2 regions of the Anaerobacillus sp. ABR4_321 genome follow, and region 1 is predicted to be linked to the other one. Evidence: riboswitches for the same ligand, from Rfam matches in the RefSeq annotation. Region 1 holds a riboswitch; the other holds the start of a gene.

The links. A riboswitch is a leader RNA that binds a small molecule or an ion and turns the genes downstream of it on or off. The one in region 1 is predicted to bind cobalamin.
Region 2: it holds a riboswitch for cobalamin, as region 1 does, so the genes downstream of both, ACXADT_RS19980 (acyl-CoA thioesterase) here and ACXADT_RS06720 (ABC transporter substrate-binding protein) in region 1, are expected to answer to the same signal.

What each region holds. Positions count from the first base shown of each region.
Region 1 covers NZ_JBSWTK010000001.1:1,294,821-1,298,238, forward strand. The annotation lists gene ACXADT_RS06705 (nucleoside recognition domain-containing protein) at 1-426, shown strand, start outside; gene ppaX (pyrophosphatase PpaX) at 416-1,060, shown strand; gene ACXADT_RS06715 (acyltransferase) at 1,057-1,563, shown strand; cobalamin riboswitch at 1,653-1,834, shown strand; gene ACXADT_RS06720 (ABC transporter substrate-binding protein) at 1,972-2,943, shown strand; gene ACXADT_RS06725 (FecCD family ABC transporter permease) at 2,927-3,418, shown strand, end outside.
Region 2 covers NZ_JBSWTK010000001.1:3,798,365-3,801,782, reverse strand. The annotation lists gene ACXADT_RS19990 (hypothetical protein) at 14-256, opposite strand; gene ACXADT_RS19985 (AAA family ATPase) at 441-1,196, shown strand; cobalamin riboswitch at 1,259-1,436, shown strand; gene ACXADT_RS19980 (acyl-CoA thioesterase) at 1,582-2,052, shown strand; gene ACXADT_RS19975 (cupin) at 2,170-2,544, shown strand; gene ACXADT_RS19970 (DUF4825 domain-containing protein) at 2,531-3,025, shown strand; gene ACXADT_RS19965 (AAA family ATPase) at 3,120-3,418, shown strand, end outside.

The DNA.
Region 1 (3,418 bases):
CAGCTCGCCCTCATCGTGATTCCGTTGATGATATTTATTCAAGTTATGAAAGATCGCGAATGGCTCAACGTGTTCTCGAAGTGGATGGCACCTATCACTAGGAGCCTTGGTATGAGAGAAAATACGTCGACTACGCTAGCAGCAGGGCTTGTTTTCGGTCTAGCTTATGGAGCGGGAGTTATGATTCAGGCTGCAAAAGAAGATGGTGTGAAGAAAAAGGATCTTTACCTCGCGTTTATTTTTCTAGTAGCGTGTCATGCTGTTATTGAAGATACGCTGATCTTTATACCACTAGGAATACCAGTTATCTGGCTCTTATTGGTGAGGCTGATTACTGCCGTCCTGTTAACGGTAGTGATTTCGATTATTTGGAAGCGTAAGGATACACGTGTTTCACACAGAAAGGAACCTTTTTATGAACATTGATACGATTTTATTTGATTTAGATGGAACATTAATCAATACGAACGATTTGATCATGGCATCGTTCAAGCATACGTTCGAGCATTACTACCCAGGACTGTATTCCGATGAAGAACTTGTGAACTTCATTGGAGAACCGCTCTATCACACGTTTGAGAAGCATGATAGAGAACGAGCGGAAGAGATGGTACAGTTTTACCGAAATCATAATATCGAAAATCACGATCAACTCGTAACGGAGTTCGATGGTGTATTTGAAACGGTCAAGACGTTGTCCGAAAATGGATACAAGCTTGCGATCGTGACGTCTAAGATGCGGAACACAGTGGAGATGGGATTGAAGCTGACAAAGCTGGATCAATTTTTCCCTGTAGTCATTACAGTCGAAGAAGTAGAAAATCCAAAACCTCATCCAGAACAACTGAATACTGCGATGAAAATGCTCGGTTCTAGTCCTGAAAATGCGATCATGGTAGGCGATAGCCAATATGATATTCTTGCTGGGCAGAATGCCGGTGTAAAGACTGTCGGTGTATCATGGACGATAAAAGGGCGAGAGTTTTTATCTTCTTATAATCCAGATCATATGCTTGATCATATGTCAGAGCTTCTTTCAATCGCTGGAGTAGGCAAGTGAGAAATACCGAGCGTTACCCTGTCGAAGGAAGCAACGCCCTATGGCAAATTTATAAAACGGTCCCATTCTGGAAAGTTGTAAAAAACTTCGCTGTGATACAAATAGCACGGTATACGCCCTTCATCCCGATGAAGAATTGGTTATACAGGACTTTTCTAGGAATGAAGATCGGAGGAGAAACGGCTTTTGCGCTGATGGTCATGGTGGATATCATGTTTCCTGAGAGGATTAAAGTCGGAAGGAATTCCATTATCGGGTACAATACGACGATACTTGCTCACGAGTATTTGATCGACGAATATCGTCTTGGTGATGTTGTGATCGGTGATCGCGTGATGATCGGTGCGAACAGTACGTTGTTGCCAGGCATCACAATCGGCTCTGGAGCGATTGTCTCTGCAGGAACACTCGTGCACAAGGACGTTCCTGAAGGAGCTTTTGTAGGTGGAAATCCAATGAGGATCATTTATACAAAAGAAGAAAGAGAAGCAAAAGGCTTATAATACAAAGTACGTCGAAGTGGGGTCGATTAGGAAGATGTTACAGATGTCTTTCACCCCTAAAGACTATCGTGTATAATAAAACTTGCAATTACATATGTACTGATTCAGGTGTCTTCACGATGAAGACTTAATAGGGAAGCTGGTGTAAATCCAGCGCGGTCCCGCCACTGTAAATGGTCGTAAGCTGTGAAATCCACTGTTCATATCGAATGGGAAGGAGCAGTAAGCGATAACCATAAGCCAGGAGACCTGCCTGATTCAAAAGCACGAACAACCTACGAGGATAGGGATGTGCGAAGGAAGGTAAGTGTCATCTTGTGTATCATTCTTACTTTCATTCGGCCATCTCCATGCTCGTGCGTGGGGATTTTTTTTGTTTCATCATACATTTTAGGAGGAGAACTACACATGAAGAAGCTTTATTCATTGCTCGTATTATTACTACTCGTTACAGGAATCATGGCCGGTTGCGGATCAGATAATTCATCTGAGAACAATACTAACGTAAGTACAGAAGAGAATCAGAATACAGAAGATAGCGCTTTCCCAGTTACCATCACAGATGCGCTCGATAAGGATGTAACGCTAGAAGAAGATCCAGAGAAAATCGTTTCCTTAATTCCAAGTAACGCAGAAATCCTCTTTGCACTAGGTGCAGGTAGTGAAGTAGTGGGTGTTTCAGATTTTGCGAACTACCCAGAAGAGACTGCAGATATTGAGAAGATCGGTGGGATGGAATTTAATGTTGAAAAGATTATCTCATTAGATCCTGACCTTGTCCTCGCTCACGGCTCTAGTGCTCATAACTCAGAAGCTGGTCTACAGCAGCTCCGCGATGCGGGAATTGCTGTTCTAGTCGTTAACGATGCAAAAAGTTTTGATGAAGTTTACACATCGATGGAAATGATTGGACAAGCAACAGGCGAAACGGAGGCAGCTGAAGAGTTGATTGCCGATATGAAATCGAAAATAGAAGAAATCAAGTCAAAAGCTGAGTCAATCGAAGAAACGAAGAGCGTCTTTGTTGAAGTTTCTCCTGCACCAGAAATTTATTCTCCTGGTAAGAATACGTTCATGGACGACATGCTCTCACTTATAAATGCTACGAACGTTACGCATGACCAAGAAGGCTGGAATCAGATCGATCAAGAAGCAATTATTCAAGCAAATCCAGATGTGATCATCACCACATACGGCTACTATACGGAAAAGCCAGTGGAACAAGTGCTGAGCCGTGATGGCTGGAAAGATGTCACCGCAGTGAAAGAAGAACGAGTTGTCGATGTTCACTCTGACCTTGTTACACGCTCTGGTCCGCGTCTTGTTGAAGGAGTAGAGGAAATTGCTAAAGCGGTTTACCCGGATGTTTTTACTGAATAAAGCAATCCCTTACGTTATAGCTAGTGGACTGCTAGTTGGCGCGATGCTGCTTGGTATCTCGGTCGGGACTGTCTCAGTTCCGATCGAAACAATCCTAAAATTGATGTGGGCTGAGGTACTGATTCTACCGTCAATGGGTGAAACGGACCCTATGTTCACGACAATCGTGTTGGACATCCGGCTGCCTCGTGTCATCTTAGCAGGACTTGTCGGTGCATCACTAGCGGTTGCAGGAGCTGCCTTTCAGGGTCTTCTTCGTAATCCATTGGCAGATCCTTACGTACTCGGTGTCTCATCAGGTGCATCTGTCGGTGCAGTGCTCGTCCTCTTTTTTAACTTGTCACTGCCGTTGATCGGCATGTTCACACTGCCAATTATGAGTATTGCTGCTTCGATCGTTACCATTTTCCTCGTCCTTTTCTTTGCGCGACAAATCGAACGTTCGATGCGTGTTGAGACCATTATTCTGACGGGG
Region 2 (3,418 bases), 2.5 Mb from region 1:
TAAGTTCTGACAACTATTCCTCTCTCTTCTTCCCAAACACTTTCTTCGAAGCACCTTTGATCATTTTCTCAGCCTTATCTGCCGTTTTTCCTACAGCATCTGTGCCGGCCTTACTCACATTCTTCACAAAATCAGTAGACGTATCAGAGACCTTGCCAACGAGACCGTCTTTTCCGCTAACAGACTTCACCATATCATTAACTGTATCCGCAGATTTATTCACAAGATCGTTTGCTTGTTTGGAGGTTTTCTTCACCAGGTTTTCGTCTTGTTTCTTTTGATCAGAAATAAGATCTCCTCCTTAAAAAATGAAATTCATTACTATACATATGGTTGAATTCCAGTGAATATGCGTCTTTTTTTCATTTTACATTATGCGCTTCTCGTGTGAGTGGTATGATGAATAGAACCTACGTTTGTAAGTTAGGGGGCAATTAGCAATGAAGTTAACGCAAGAAACCCTGTATGTGAAACGTCTCAATGTAAAGGAAGATGAGATCCCTTCATACGATTTCTTTCCATTTGATCTCCCGGTATTTAAGCATTTTAAGGAGCTTTTGTTTCACCCAAACGTGACGTACATCGTTGGTGAGAATGGGATGGGGAAATCGACGCTGCTTGAAGGGATGGCGATTAAGTATGGGTTCAATCCTGAAGGCGGGACGCTTAACTTTAATTTTTCGAGCTATGATTCTCACTCGAATTTAGATCACTATTTGCGACTGGCAAAAGGCGTTTATAGGGCGAAGGATCATTTCTTCTTCAGAGCGGAAACGTATTATAATCTCGCTACAAATATTGAAGCGTTAGATGCTGATCCGTTTGCGGGGGCAAAAGTCGTCGATGGGTTTGGAGGCAAATCGCTCCATGAACAATCTCACGGAGAATCCTTTTTCGCGGCTTTTACCAATCGTTTTCGAGGAGAAGGGTTATATATTTTAGATGAACCTGAGGCAGCACTTTCTCCCATCAGACAGCTGTCGATGCTTGCCCGCATCCACGAACTGGTCGAGCAGGGGTCTCAGTTTATTATCGCCACACACTCGCCGATCCTTATGGCGTACCCAGATTCGAAAATGATTGTGCTGAGTGAAGATGGAATGACTGAGACAACATTAGAGGAGACGGAACACTTTAAGGTGATGAAAGAGTTTTTTGATGATAAAGATCGGTTGTTACATCATTTGTTTCAGTGAACGAGTTTGACAGATCTTCAACGATAGGAGATAGTAACTTTTAGGTAAGAACGTTTTCTTACTAACTGAATAGGCCTTATGGTGGCTTTATTAAAAGCTGAAAAGGGAAGTTTGGTGAAAATCCAGCGCGGTCCCGCCACTGTGAAGAGGAGGCATATCGCAATACCACTGTTATTTAACGGGAAGGGCGATGTGCTGAAGAATCTGAGTCAGGAGACCTGCCATAAGGAAGAGCATTGATTCCTACGGGAGATAGGAGGGTGTTACGTGGAAAGTACTAACGGATACTGTTTGGTGGTTCCGTGATTTCGTGACGTTTATATCCTGCACATCTTCAACTTGGAGATGTGTTTTTTTGTTGAAAAAGTGAAGGAGGAACGCAATCATGGAATCTTTACCAGTAAGCTATTCGAAAATGACACAAACAAGGTTAGTGTTACCGCCAGATACGAATCATTTGGATACGATTTTTGGAGGAAAAGTGTTAGCATACATCGATGAAATCGCAGCATTAACGGCTATGAAACACTCAAATTGTGTGGTCGTGACGGCATCGATCGACTCTGTTGATTTTCTATCATCCGCGAAAGTTGGAGATGCGTTAACGCTCGAGGCTTGTGTCACGAGGTCCGGTCGAACGTCGATGGAAGTGTATGTGAAGGTGTATGCAGATGATCTTCTTCACGGGCGAAAAGTGATGACGACAGAATCGTTCTTAACGATGGTTGCGGTCGACTCAGAAGGGAAACCGAAAGCCGTGCCAGGCATCCTACCTGAAACGGATGAAGAGAAAAGGCTGTACGACACTGCGCCTTCAAGGAAGGAACATCGTCAGAATCGTTCAAGGTTAAGGTGAAAATGGAGGGTCCCTCAGGTAACGAATTCCTGAGGGGTTTGTTTATTTTTGCCAGATTAAAAGGGAGAGCGCCTTAAGAATCGAAGTATGTATGGGGCATAATGTAGGAGGGTAAGTATGAAGCGCTACCGATTTGGTCGAGGTAAAGAGATTACGAAGTTTGATAGTAAGCATGTGGTGATTTCGCCTATTACGAGAATGATAGAAGAAGAGGTCGATGTGATACAGATCGCTTGTATGCATCTTGGTCGTGATGGATTAATCGGAGGTCATGAAGCTGTGGTGCCACAAATGTTCCTCGTGCTAGAAGGAGAAGGAATCGTGAAGGGCGGCGATCAAACTGCTCGTATACTAAAAGGAGAGCTCGCGATGTGGGAAAGAGGGGAATGGCATGAGACGTCGACGGAAGATGGCATGACCGCAATCGTTATAGAATGTGACAAGCTAAAGCCGTTCAGTGGTTTACAGGAGATAACAGATGAAGGGAATTAAGCTTGTTTTTATAGTATTGCTAATCATCGTCAGCGGCTGTCGTTCTGCTGAACCAGCCGAGGAAACGCTTTTTCAGTACAAAGATTCATACATAGGAGACAACGGAGCGGTTGGTGCGATCTTACGAATGCTGCCTGGTAGCACGGAGTTAAAAAGTTTATCGCTGCAAACAAAAAGCGAGCCATATGGATTAACAGCTTATTATTCAAAAGCGCTACCAGAAGAAGAGCAAAGAGAAGCGTTTCTATTCAATGCAACGTTTCTTTTCACGTTGATTCAAAATGCTGAGGTTGTTTCTGCTGATTACGATGGCGAGGTATTGTCGGTTACGAGAGATGAGTTACAAGCTTGGTATGGTGAGAATCTTTTTGAAGCTGCATCAGAAGATGAACTGATCGGCCTCGCTCAGCCAAAGCTTGAAGACTCGGAGCAAGTCAATCAATTTTTTGAAAACCAAACAGGAGTGAATGAGCGTGACTGATTTTTATTGTGATGAAGTGTTGAGTGGAAATACTGCTGTTCAAGTCGTCAAAGAGACGGAAAATATCTTTTCCGGAAAGGCGTTGAGTTAAGCGATGATCATCATGATCAATGGCGCGTTTGGAGTTGGAAAAACGACTGTTGCCAATGAGCTTCTAAACAAAATCGATAACAGTATGCTTTTTGATCCAGAAGTGGTCGGAGGGATGCTCAGTGCGTTGCTTCCTTCATCGATCAAAGAAGAAGAGGCACTTACGGGTGATTTTCAAGACTTGGAATTATGGAAAGAGTTCACCGTCTCGATTGCAAAGCGGACGGCAGAGAAATATGAGAAACACCTCATCGTCCCGATGACGATTCGAAAACCTGATTATTTTCATTCTATCTTCGATGG